DNA from 2 places in the Shewanella khirikhana genome. Region 1 is predicted to be linked to the other one. Evidence: riboswitches for the same ligand, from Rfam matches in the RefSeq annotation. Region 1 holds a riboswitch; the other holds the start of a gene.
What was found. Region 1 has a riboswitch for lysine ahead of lysC (lysine-sensitive aspartokinase 3). Riboswitches for the same ligand answer to the same signal wherever they lie in the genome.
Positions count from the first base shown of each region.

Region 1 (6,067 bases):
CCTCCGGTGTCATGGTCTATGCCCTGCGAAAAAGTGCCGAAAGCGAACTCAAGCGCCAGTTCCGTGACAGGGAAACCCACAAAATTTACTATGCGCGGGTTGCAGGCCACGTTAAGCAAGACACCAGCGTAAATCTGCCACTTATCTGTGATTGGCCCAACCGCCCCAAACAAAAGGTCGATCACCAGATAGGTAAACCTTCACTCACCCATGTGGAAGTCGTCAGCTACGGCAAGCGCTCCACGCTGGTGAAGCTCACCCCCATCACCGGCCGCAGTCACCAGCTCAGGGTACATATGATGGCCCTTGGGCACCCCATCCTGGGTGATGGCTTCTATGCTGACCCGCTGGCGAAGTCTCTTGCAGACCGTCTGCTGCTGCATGCAGCCAGTCTCAGCTTCACACATCCTTATTCGGCCGAGCCACTGACCTTCGAAGCCGAAGTGCCGTTCGCCGAGCCGATTGGTGAGCAGTAAAGTCACCTTTTCGCTGGAAAATTCACACTAAAGCCCGTAAATTATTGTTCAATCATTTGGTAGTTAGAGCAGTAAGCAGTGGATACATCATTTCAGCGTGACCAGTTGGACAATCAGATCCTCGAGGCCCTGATGGCCGATGCCCGCACTCCCTTTGCCGAACTGGCCAAACGATTCGGCGTCAGTGCGGGTACCATCCATGTGCGGGTCGAAAAGATGAAGCAGGCCGGCATCATCACCGGCGCGCAAATTACGGTAAACCCCAAGGCACTGGGCTACGATGTGTGCTGTTTTATCGGCATTAATCTGAAAAGTGCCGGCGATTACCCTGCCGCCATAGCCAAACTCAATGCCCTCGAAGAAGTGGTAGAAGCTTACTACACCACCGGCAACTACAGCATTTTCGTCAAAGTCATGTGTCAGTCTATCGACAGCCTGCAACATGTGCTGATTAACCGCATTCAATCCATTGCCGAAATTCAGTCCACCGAGACCTTAATAAGCCTGCAAAATCCGATTGTCCGAGCGGTAAAGCCCTGATCCAACTCAGGCACTACAAGGCTTAAAAACAAAAACACCGGCACTATGTCCGGTGTTTTTGTTTAACTGACTCAAAGCTCAAAGACTTTGGTCATCACCTTATAAAGCTCGGTGCCCTGGTGTACCGAGGCCGATGCAAAATGCAGTATCGGCACCCCGTCCTCAGGCAATTTAAGCGGCGTCAGTTCCTCGCCGGTGCCGTACAAATCCAATCTGAGCAGATTCACCAGCGGCTCACCCGCCTTCATCGGCACGCCTACCTTTCCGAGATACTCCACCATCCCTGCCTTGGGCGCATGGAATTTACGGTAATTCTTCAGAAAGCAGCCAAAGCGCTTCATTGGCTTGGGCAGCACTTTCTCGGCAATCACCCCGCGGTGGCTAAGATACGCCAGAATACCTTCGGCATCTTCCAGGGCATCATCAAGATCGATACGCTCCTGACTGCCAAGCTCCAGAGTAAACGCCGAGACTTTCACCCCCAGTTCGCGGCCACGGCTCGAGGCCACCTCCGCCAGCGTCCACCAGGGCACAAAAGCCGCCTCATCCATGGCGCCGCCGAAACTGTTGGGGATCAGCAAGGTATAAGGAATCGAGAAAAACTGCGCCGCATCACGCTCATATTCAGGGCAATACAAGTGTTTGCACGACTTGGGGCCGGTATGCAAATCCAGCACTATATCGGCCCTGTGCGCCATCGACTGCAAGGTTACCGCAAGCCGGTGCCCTGTGGTCACGCCCCAAGGATCCCCAAGCTTTCGGGCGCACTCTTCCACCAAAGTGGCCCGAAACGCCGTTACCAGCGCCTCATCATCCAAATGGGCATGTTCCTGATACCAGACTTCGATATTAAAGCCATGGTCGAGATACTCGCGGTTCCAGTTCACGCCAGTAATGGGATCAAAGCGGCCCAGGGTAAACTCGCCACTCTTCTGATTTATTCCCAAAGGATTTGCCAGCGGCACCAACTGGATATCTCCCAGCAGCTCGTAGTGCTCCAGCAGCTTCATCAGCTGATAGATCACGGCGTTGCCCTGTACCTCGGCGCCGTGCACATTTGCCTGAATGTAAACACTCGGGCCCTTGCCCTTACCACTGAAACGGTAAACCGGCAGCGACAGCGGCTGACCTGCAGCCAGCTCGCCCACCCGGACTTCGTGCTTATCAACCCGCATCAGGCCTGACCTTCAAACAGATTTTCGTGCAGTGCTTTCACCACCTGCGCCGCTTCGCTCTCAGCCACCAGCACGCACAGATTATGTGGGCTGGCGCCCTGGCAAATCATCCGCACATTGTGGGGCTCGAGCACGGTAAACACCTGACGGCAAATGCCCGGCGTGCTGGCGATGCGGTTACCGATAATGGCCACCAGCGCCAGGTTATCTTCAACCCGCACCCGGCAATGCTGCGACAACTCCTGCAGCAGCGCCTCACTCAGCAGGCCGCTGCCGGTGGAGTCTGAACCGGTTTTATCCAGCGTCAGCGACACGTTCACTTCAGAGGTGGTGATAAGGTCAACCGAAATCTTATGACGCGCAAGAGTGGCAAAGGTTTCCGCCAAAAAGCCGCGGGCATGCAGCATCTGCAGGCTGTGCAGGTTCAACAGCGTCTGATCGCGGCGCACCGCAACGGCACGATAGGTCGGCGGATTGTCCACCTGATGACGGATCCAGGTGCCACCCTTTTCCGGCGCCTTACTTGAGCCCACAAACACCTGAATTTGCTGACGAACGGCTGGCAAAATCGTCGCTGGATGCAGTACCTTGGCGCCGAAGGTGGCCATTTCTGCCGCTTCGTTAAAACTGATTTCGGCGATAGGACGCGCATTGGGCGCAAGGCGTGGGTCTGTGGTGTAGATACCAGCCACATCGGTCCAGATCTCTACCGCATCGGCCCGCAGCGCCTCGGCCAACAAAGCCGCCGAATAATCGCTGCCACCACGGCCAAGGGTGGTGGTTTGGCCGTCGGCATCGGCACCGATAAAGCCCTGGGTCACCACAATCTGGCTTGCCAGTAGCGGCAATAAAAAGTCACGTGACAGCGAAGCAATGTCTTCAATCTGCGGCTCTGCGCGGCCAAAGTGGCTATCGGTACGCATCACCTGCCGCACATCGAAGCTAACACTACTGGCGCCCTTTTCACGCAGCACGGCGGCAAAAATCAATGACGAGCACTGCTCGCCCATGGACAGCAGCTCATCCATAATCGATTTGCTGCGATTAAGGATAAGTGACTCACTGAGCACAGAAATACGCGACAGCAGGCTGTCGAGCGCAGCAGCCACATCCTGTGGGCGGCTCAGTTTGTCGAGGATCGCGTATTGGATTTGGGCAATTTGCTTCAGCAGTTGCAACCGACGCTCATCGGTCACAGTGGCCTGGGTGAGTTCCACCAGCAGGTTAGTCACACCGCTGGATGCACTGACGACCACCAGCCGGGTCGCAGCATTGGCCAGCACTATATCGGCGCAGCGGGACATAGCGTCAAAATCGGCAACAGAGGTACCGCCAAACTTGGCAACAACAAGAGACATCAGCACACCTCCGTCGACGGCGAATAGACGAAAGCAGCAAATTGATTGGTAAGGGTTTTCATGTGTTAGCTCCGAACTGACTTCGTTCGAAGAGCCTGGTGCAAAGATTCGGCACCCCAAAAGGAGGGAAAAGCGATCGTCACCAGAAGCTCTCCACCAAATTACAGGTGACAATCGTCAGGATTCAGCCTGAACGACCGACATGGACCGCTTACCCCGCAGTGCACGCCTCGGCGCCAATCTCCCTCGCAAGCCGTCGTTGGAGTGGGTACTCCTCTGACTCGCTACCTAGTTGACGCTCCTCTTCTGTGCCTTCCATTGGAAGGGACGAAAAAAGTAGCAATAAAGACCTAATCAAGTCAATCCGAAATTACCCAACTTGATAAAAACTGTGTTTGGCTGAGCAATCGCGCTACCGGCCAAGATCCGGCAGCTCGCTCACCAGCCGCACCCGCTCGCTGAACGCCCCCATTGGCGCCGGCGTTGCCTGCATCAGGCATGGCAGCAGCTCAAGCTGGTTTTCGGCCACATAATAAATCGCGTTTTGTTGATGGCGTCTGGCAAGCGCCAGGCTATCTTCTCTGGACAAAAACACCGCCCAGCTTTTTTCCATATGGGACAAATCACGGCTCGCCCCTATCATGGCTCGGTAAGGCACCCCCAGAGATTCAATGTCTCTGAGCAGAGCCCGATCCCGCAAACGGTTCTGACAGGCAGTCAAAATCCGCCCCTGAGGATTGTGGGCTGTGATAATGGCGAACTGAGAAAAAGGAGAAAGTTGCTGAGTCAACAGAAATTCTGTCGACTGATAGAGATGCCAAAGCTGTTCGAAATGACTGTCCATGCGTGTGATAATCATTCAAAAGAACCCGATACAGTTTAGCAGACTCTTTTACGCTGCCTAGTCATGTGAGGGAGATCTCATTTACAAAAACACCCATCACCTTACATTTCATCGACTTAGAGAAAATTAATCATAATTAATCGGCCTTTCGGCTGGATTTGTTAACATTTCAATTGTTAACAAATGCCTAAAACGAGTACAATTGCCCCCGTTAGCCTTCCACCCATCCAGCCGTTCATTTGATACAGACTGTTACAAATTTTCCGCTGATGTCAGTGACTTGGCTAATCAACTGTACGAAATGTGATCCATATTCAATTTAACATTTATACTTTGCAAAAAACGGGTGTCTGAGGAACTTTAGCAAGGCATTGTTTATCAAAGTAAGTACAGTTCGCGTTCCCCAATGTGGGGCAACTATTGGACTAATCGTAGAGTGTGCCGGCTATCAGGCGCTGTCTCTTTACCACACAGGTTTTTCAGGTCCTGCCCAGCTAGCAAGCAGGCCCTGTCCGACAGTCGACCGGCACATCCGGTTAGCACAGAATTTGTTTTAAATTTAGGTACTTAATTATGCAAAATCCGCACATTCTGATCGTAGAAGACGAAGCCGTTACCCGTAATACCTTAAGGAGTATTTTTGAGGCCGAAGGATATGTGGTAACTGAAGCCAACGATGGCGCAGAAATGCATAAAGCCTTGCAGGAAAACAAGATCAACCTGGTAGTGATGGATATCAACCTGCCAGGTAAAAACGGTCTGTTGCTGGCACGCGAACTGCGTGAAATCAACAACATCGGCCTTATCTTCCTGACCGGTCGTGACAACGAAGTCGACAAAATCCTGGGTCTTGAAATTGGCGCGGACGATTATATTACCAAGCCGTTCAACCCACGTGAGCTGACTATTCGTGCCCGTAACCTGCTGACTCGCGTAAACAGCACAGGCACTGAAGTTGAAGAAAAGACCGCCGTCGAGGTTTATCGTTTCAATGGCTGGAGCCTGGAAATCAACAGCCGCTCTCTGGTCTGCCCATCCGGCGAATCTTACAAGCTGCCTCGCAGTGAGTTCCGTGCCATGCTGCACTTCGTCGAAAACCCTGGCAAAATTTTGAGCCGCGCCGATCTGCTGATGAAGATGACCGGCCGCGAACTCAAGCCACATGACCGTACCGTAGACGTGACAATCCGTCGTATCCGTAAGCACTTCGAAAGCCAGCCGGACACGCCAGAAATCATTGCCACCATCCACGGTGAAGGCTATCGCTTCTGCGGTAACCTGGACGAATAAGGGTTAACCCCTCTTTAAAAAAGCCAATCTTCGGATTGGCTTTTTTTATTCTATTTTCCGAAAGATACAAGCCTCTGCACTGTTCAGCACATGCTCGCAAAGCCAATAACGCCGCACAAAAAAGCCTGTCGATGACAGGCCTTTTTATTAGGGTTGGAGCGCAGTGTTCGCTCAGCGCTTAAGCTCGCTGTCGAGGAAATCTGCCAGGGTGCGATACAGGTGGGTACGCACCTTCTCACCGCGCATCGAGTGCTTGGAACCGGGGTAATCCACCATACGGAACAGCTTGCCTTCATCCTGCAGCGCCTTGTAAACCCGGGTCGAGTTTTCAAACAGCACGTTATCATCCGCCATACCGTGGTACATCAAAAGCCCGCCCTGATA
Region 1 is NZ_CP020373.1:175,180-181,246, reverse strand. It holds gene rluA (bifunctional tRNA pseudouridine(32) synthase/23S rRNA pseudouridine(746) synthase RluA) at 1-476, shown strand, start outside; gene asnC (transcriptional regulator AsnC) at 555-1,016, shown strand; gene STH12_RS00665 (succinylglutamate desuccinylase/aspartoacylase family protein) at 1,088-2,191, opposite strand; gene lysC (lysine-sensitive aspartokinase 3) at 2,191-3,549, opposite strand; lysine riboswitch at 3,688-3,863, opposite strand; gene STH12_RS00655 (DUF3293 domain-containing protein) at 3,962-4,408, opposite strand; gene arcA (two-component system response regulator ArcA) at 4,967-5,683, shown strand; gene STH12_RS00645 (S9 family peptidase) at 5,855-6,067, opposite strand, start outside.

Region 2 (6,067 bases), 670 kb from region 1:
CGGTGAGCCACTGCCCAAGCCATTGCTGGACAAACTACTCAAGTCCCGCAGCTTCAACCAGGGCTTCGACACCCTGGAGTACATGGCCGCGGCCCTGGTGGATTTGGAATGGCACTCACTGAAAGCCGGTGACAGCCTCAAAGATGTTGCCAGCTTTGAAGCCGCAGCGCTCAAGAAGCACGGTGTGGACATTGAAGCCGTGCCGCCACGTTACCGCTCAACCTACTTCGCCCACGCCTTCCCGGGCGGCTACAGCGCCAGTTACTACGCCTACATGTGGTCTGAAATTCTGGCTGCCGACGCCTATGCCTACGTGCAAACCCAGGGCGGCCTGAACCGTGAAATTGGTATGAAGTACCGCAAGGCCATCCGTGAAGTGGGCAACAGCGTGCCGCCGATGGAAGCCTACATCAACTTCCGTGGTCAGGAACCGACCACCGACGGTCTGCTGGAGCGCCGTGGCCTGAAGTAAGCCGTGGCCTCAAATAAGCAACCTGAAATAAGCAGCGGCCTGATATAGGCCGCGCTTTGGTAAGCAAAAGCTCAGCCACAAAAAAGCCGCTCAATTGAGCGGCTTTTCTATTGTTAAACGTCTTGTAAACTCAGCGAGGCTCAGCCCTTCCCGGCCTTGATTTTAAGACCTATCACCGCCAGCACAAAGAGGACTGAAGTGGTGCCAAATCCAGCCCACACCGACTCGGTAAAGCCCATCACCGTATAGCCCACCAAGCTGATGGCCGCCACAATCAGCGCATAGGGCAGCTGAGTCACCACATGGTCGATATGGTGGCAGCTGGCGCCGGTGGACGACAAAATGGTGGTATCAGAAATGGGCGAGCAGTGGTCACCGAATACGGCACCTGCCAGCACAGCAGCGAGCATCGGCAACATCATGGCAGTGTGGCTGCCCATGGCCATGTCGGCGGCAATCGGCAACATAATGCCGAAGGTGCCCCAGCTGGTGCCTGTGGCAAAGGCGGTAAGCCCGGCGAGGATAAACATCACCGCTGGCAGCAGCGCAAAGGGAATATTGCCGCTGGCAAGACTCGCCATAAACTTGCCGGTTTCCAGCTCGCCGATAATACCGGCAATGGTCCAGGCAAACAGCAGGATATAGATGGCAGGCACCATGGAGCGGGCGCCCTGGGTCAGTGCCGTGATAATCAGCTTGCTCTCAACCTTTTGCATCATGGCCTGCACCAGAGTTACCCCCAGGCCCACCAGCGCACCGAAGAACAGCGAACCGCCCACATCAGTTTTCTCAAAGGCGCCAATCAGCGAAAACGGCAGCTTTTCGTCAGCAAGCGCCGAGGCGCCGCTTTGGATCATAAAGAACAGGGTGGCAAATACCAGGGTGCCAATGGGCACGAACAAACCCGCGATACGGCCGCTATCGGCCTCCGGCAGGTCGGCACTGGCGCCCGGCGGTGTGCCCTTGGCTTCATCGTACAAATTACCGCGCATGGCGTTTTGCTCATGGGCCTTCATCGGGCCCACATCCAGCCCCATAAAGGCCACACACAGCAGCAACAAGAGTGCGAAGATGGCGTAGAAGTTCATCGGGATCATCTGGATAAACACCGACAGATGCCCCGCCTCACTCATGCCATGGGTGGCGAGGATGCCGCCAATCAGCGCAATGATGTAGGCGCCCCAGCTGGAAACAGGTGAAATCACGCATACGGGCGCGGCGGTGGAGTCCAGCAGATAGGCAAGCTTGGCACGGGAAATATAATAACGGTCGGTTAAGGGGCGGGAAATGGAGCCCACCACCAGACTGTTGAAGTAGTCGTCGATAAAGACCACACAGCCCAAAAACATGGTCAGCAGCTTGGCGTCACGCTTACAGCGGATGTGTTGTCTGGCCCAGTCGGCAAAGGCGCGGGCGGCGCCGGAGACGGTAATGAGCGCAGTGATCATCCCCAGCAGCACCAAAAAGCCGAGGATATACAGATTCCAGCTATTTAGCGCACCATCGCTCCACACCAGATTGGTAACCCGGTGAGCCAAAAATTCAGCGCTGGCAAGGGGAGCAAAATTATTCAGCAGCAGCGCGCCAACCAGAATACCCAAGCCAAGGGACAAGAGTACCTTGCGGGTCAATACCGCCAGGACGATAGCCACAATCGGCGGCAAAAGGGACAATGCCGAGTCGGCGTAACTTATCAATGTCATTGAAATATCTTCGTAAAAAACGAATGGAGGGCGACTGAACTGGTGGGGAAACGGCAAAGATACCCAAGAACACCTGTCCTATCAGTAGCGCTCCATAGTAAATACAACCTCTGTCATCCCGACAGAAAATACTATGGCAGTGCCGTTTCTTTCGATAACGACCCCAGCGGAAGGCGGTGATACACACATCCACTTCGGCGCCAATGCCCTTTCACAGCCCGTCAACGGCATCACCCTGTTGACTGTTACTGATGCTTGGCGCACCTCTACTCAGGACGCCTGTGTGCAGGCGTGCGGCACATAAAAACACAAGCGGCCCGGGGGAAGCTACCCCCAGGCCGCATATCGTGACCAAGATCACAAATTAAAGCAAGTCTATCAGCTTGGGCACGGCCTCAAACAGATCCGCTTCCAGGGCATAATCCGCCACCTGGAAGATAGGCGCTTCAGGATCTTTGTTGATGGCAACAATCACCTTGGAGTCCTTCATGCCCGCCAGATGCTGGATGGCACCGGAGATACCCACGGCAATGTACAGCTGCGGCGCCACAATCTTACCGGTTTGACCAACCTGCAGATCGTTGGGCACAAAGCCTGCATCAACCGCAGCGCGGGAAGCACCCACGGCGGCGCCGAGTTTATCGGCCAGTTTTTCAAGCAGAGCAAAGTTTTCGCCGCTGCCCATACCGCGGCCACCGGAGACGATAATGCCGGCACTGCCAAGCTCAGGGCGCTCGGAGACAGTCAGCTCCTGGGACACAAAGGCGCTCTTGGCGGTAAACACCTTATCCAGGGCTTCAATGGCGGCGCTGCCACCGTTGCCGGCGGCGTCGAAGGCGCTTGGACGCACTGTCATTACCTTCTTGTCATCCAGGCTCTCAACCGTTGCCAGCGCGTTACCCGCATAAACGGGGCGCACAAAGGTGTTGGCATCGACTACGGCTACCACTTCAGAGAGCTGGGCCACATCGAGCAGCACGGCAACCCGCGGCAGCGCATCTTTACCCATGGAGCTGGCGGCGGCCAGAATGTGGCTGTAACCACTGGCCAAATCCAGCATCAGCGCGGCCAGGTTTTCACCCAGATGCGCGGCATAGGCGGCGTTATCGGCTACCAGCACCTTGGCAACGCCATCGATGGCAGCGGCAGCTTCAGCAACGGCGCCACAGTTATGACCGGCAACCAGCAGGTGGATGTCACCACCGATGGCCTTGGCGGCACTCACAACCTTGGCGGTATCCAGTTTCAGGCTGGCGTTATCATGTTCTGCAAGGACGAGAATGCTCATATCAGATCACCTTTGCTTCGTTTTTCAGTTTTTCCACCAGCTCTTCAACAGAGGCCACCTTGATACCGGCCTGACGGGCGGCAGGCGCAGTCACACTGATAAGCTTCTGGTGTGCCTTTAACGTCACGCCCAGGGCTTCCGGAGTCACGGTATCCAGCGGCTTGCGCTTGGCTTTCATGATATCGGGCAGTTTGGCGTAGCGTGGCTCGTTGAGGCGCAGATCTGAGGTCACAATGGCGGGCATTGGCAGGCGCACAGTTTGCAGGCCGCCGTCCACTTCGCGGGTTACCAGCAGCTCACCGCCTTCCACAACCACTTTGGAAGCAAAGGTCGCCTGAGGCGCGTCCATCAGCGCGGCCAGCATCTGACCGGTCTGGTTGTTGTCACCATCGATGGACTGCTTACCCAGCAATACCAGCTGAGCCTGCTCTTTGTCCTGCACGGCTTTCAAAATCTTGGCGATGGAAACCGGAGCCAGATCGTCGCCGGCTTCCACGTGAATTCCCCGATCGGCGCCCAGTGCCATGGCGGTACGCATCTGCTCCTGCACGGCCTTGCTGCCGACACTCACAACCACGATTTCGCTGGCGTGACCCGCTTCTTTGAGTCTTACCGCTTCTTCTACGGCAATTTCACAAAAGGGGTTAATCGCCATCTTGAGGTTTGCCGTGTCTACATCGGTATTATCGGCCTTCACCCTCACCTTCACGTTGGCATCGACAACGCGCTTTACAGGCACCAGTATTTTCATAGGGTTTCCTTCCTGCACCTTCTTTTGTTGGGGATGTAACCGCGGGCACCATGGCACCCAAGTGGTTACGCAATAGCGCAACTTTACGTGCTGTTAACGTAAACGTCAACCTGAGTCAAACGAGCGTTTGTGAGTTTGTGCATAGGCTCACTGGCCAGTTTTTTGAACACCACTATTACGCCTATTACATGGCAACTGATACATAGCGCCTGCTACGCCCGGCAGACGCCACAATGGCACATGGGATGATGACCCCAGCGGATGATACGCCCGCAGATATCAACCTTGAGTAAAAGCCGACGCTTCCATGGCTTTCGCTGCAGGCAACTCCAAATGCAGGCAACCCCAAATGCAGCCGACCACAAATATAGAAGCTGGGCCGATAAAAGCCCGTAAAGTTAGCAGTAACCCGCAGTGAACCAATAGCCATCATAGAAGCGAAGACTGACAGACAACGCAGAAGAGAAGCAGGCTAAAACTGACGAAAATGAAATCGATGCCGCAATAACAATTCGACTAAAGGCTAAGCAGACTGTTTTGCTCAGGTATCAAACAAACAACTCCCAAGCTGAAATATCAACAAATACAATATCCAATCAATTTATCTGTAATTAATTGTGTCTTGTTAAAGGGCATGCCTGCCCCACTCGTTTCATTAAAAATTCGTATCCAAACAGGCCAATGACGACATCCAGGATGGGGTTCAAGCGCCACTGACAGGATGAAAAGCTAAACCTGAGCAAAGTATCTATTGGAAAAAAGTGGCCTGCTTTTATCACCAACATGCGCAATTTGACCCATTGGCTGGAGCAAAAAGCGGTCGAACTCGCCTATTTTGATGAATATCACTTAATAATTACGGTTTTTTAATTGCAGACTGATTTATTTATTTCTATTATTCTTTTCGATGTTCATTTTAGTTTATTAAACACGGGACCAAATAAACCATGAGCGATTTTCTTGAAATCCTGACCCACGGTCGTCGTCTGAAAGCTGCTGTTAAAGATCTGTCTGTTGATGAGCTGCGTGATCTGGCTGCCAAACTGGAAAAAATCATTAACGAGCGTGAAGCTGAAGCCGAAGAAGAGCTGAAAGCCAACGCCGAGCGTATCGCCAAGATTGAAGAAATCCGTAAGCAGATGGCTGAAATCGGTCTGTCTGTTGAAGATCTGGGTAACGTGGCTGCCAACAAGCCTGCTGGCAAGAAGCGCGCTCCACGTCCTGCCAAATACAAAATCGTTGTAGACGGCGAAGAAATTACCTGGACTGGCCAGGGCCGTATGCCTACTGTATTCAAGAACGCCACCGAGAAAGGCGCTTCTATGGATGACTTCCTCATCTAAGTGAATACTCAAAATATTAAGGCCGATTTCATATCGGCCTTTTTTATTTGTGTGAAAACCTTTTTACAATTCAGTACTGCCATTCAATTGCGTCTTCCGTTACTCTCTTATCTACTTTTGCCTACAGAAAAGACAACACCAGTACGATGAAAAATAACAATAACTTCATCTTACTCCTACTGGGACTATCCAGCATCCCGTTGAGTACAGATGCCAAAACCTTACTGACATCCGATCCGCAGTCACTGATAGCCATCGAAGGCGCCCGATTACATCTGGCTCCCGGGCAAGTCGTGGAGCGGGGAACCCTGGTCATTGAAGGCAATAAAATCAAATCCATATTAAAAGGCCAGGCCGCGCCAGCCGGTGCTACGGCAGGGCGGGATCGTACTTTTCTAGCCAGTGTTGAGTGAGCAGATCAGCTGTGATCTAATAGCGGTTCATTTAATCAGTCGCTGCTCCAATGAACTTGCTCGAACACCTGACCGTTGTAGAAGAAACCCGCTCTGA
Region 2 is NZ_CP020373.1:842,686-848,752, reverse strand. It holds gene STH12_RS03630 (M3 family metallopeptidase) at 1-472, shown strand, start outside; gene STH12_RS03625 (Na+/H+ antiporter NhaC family protein) at 613-2,175, opposite strand; lysine riboswitch at 2,253-2,452, opposite strand; gene STH12_RS03620 (electron transfer flavoprotein subunit alpha/FixB family protein) at 2,540-3,463, opposite strand; gene STH12_RS03615 (electron transfer flavoprotein subunit beta/FixA family protein) at 3,465-4,214, opposite strand; gene STH12_RS03610 (H-NS histone family protein) at 5,162-5,557, shown strand; gene STH12_RS03605 (hypothetical protein) at 5,704-5,970, shown strand; gene STH12_RS03600 (ISAs1 family transposase) at 6,021-6,067, shown strand, end outside.
Region 2: another riboswitch for lysine. It lies ahead of STH12_RS03625 (Na+/H+ antiporter NhaC family protein); the one in region 1 lies ahead of lysC (lysine-sensitive aspartokinase 3).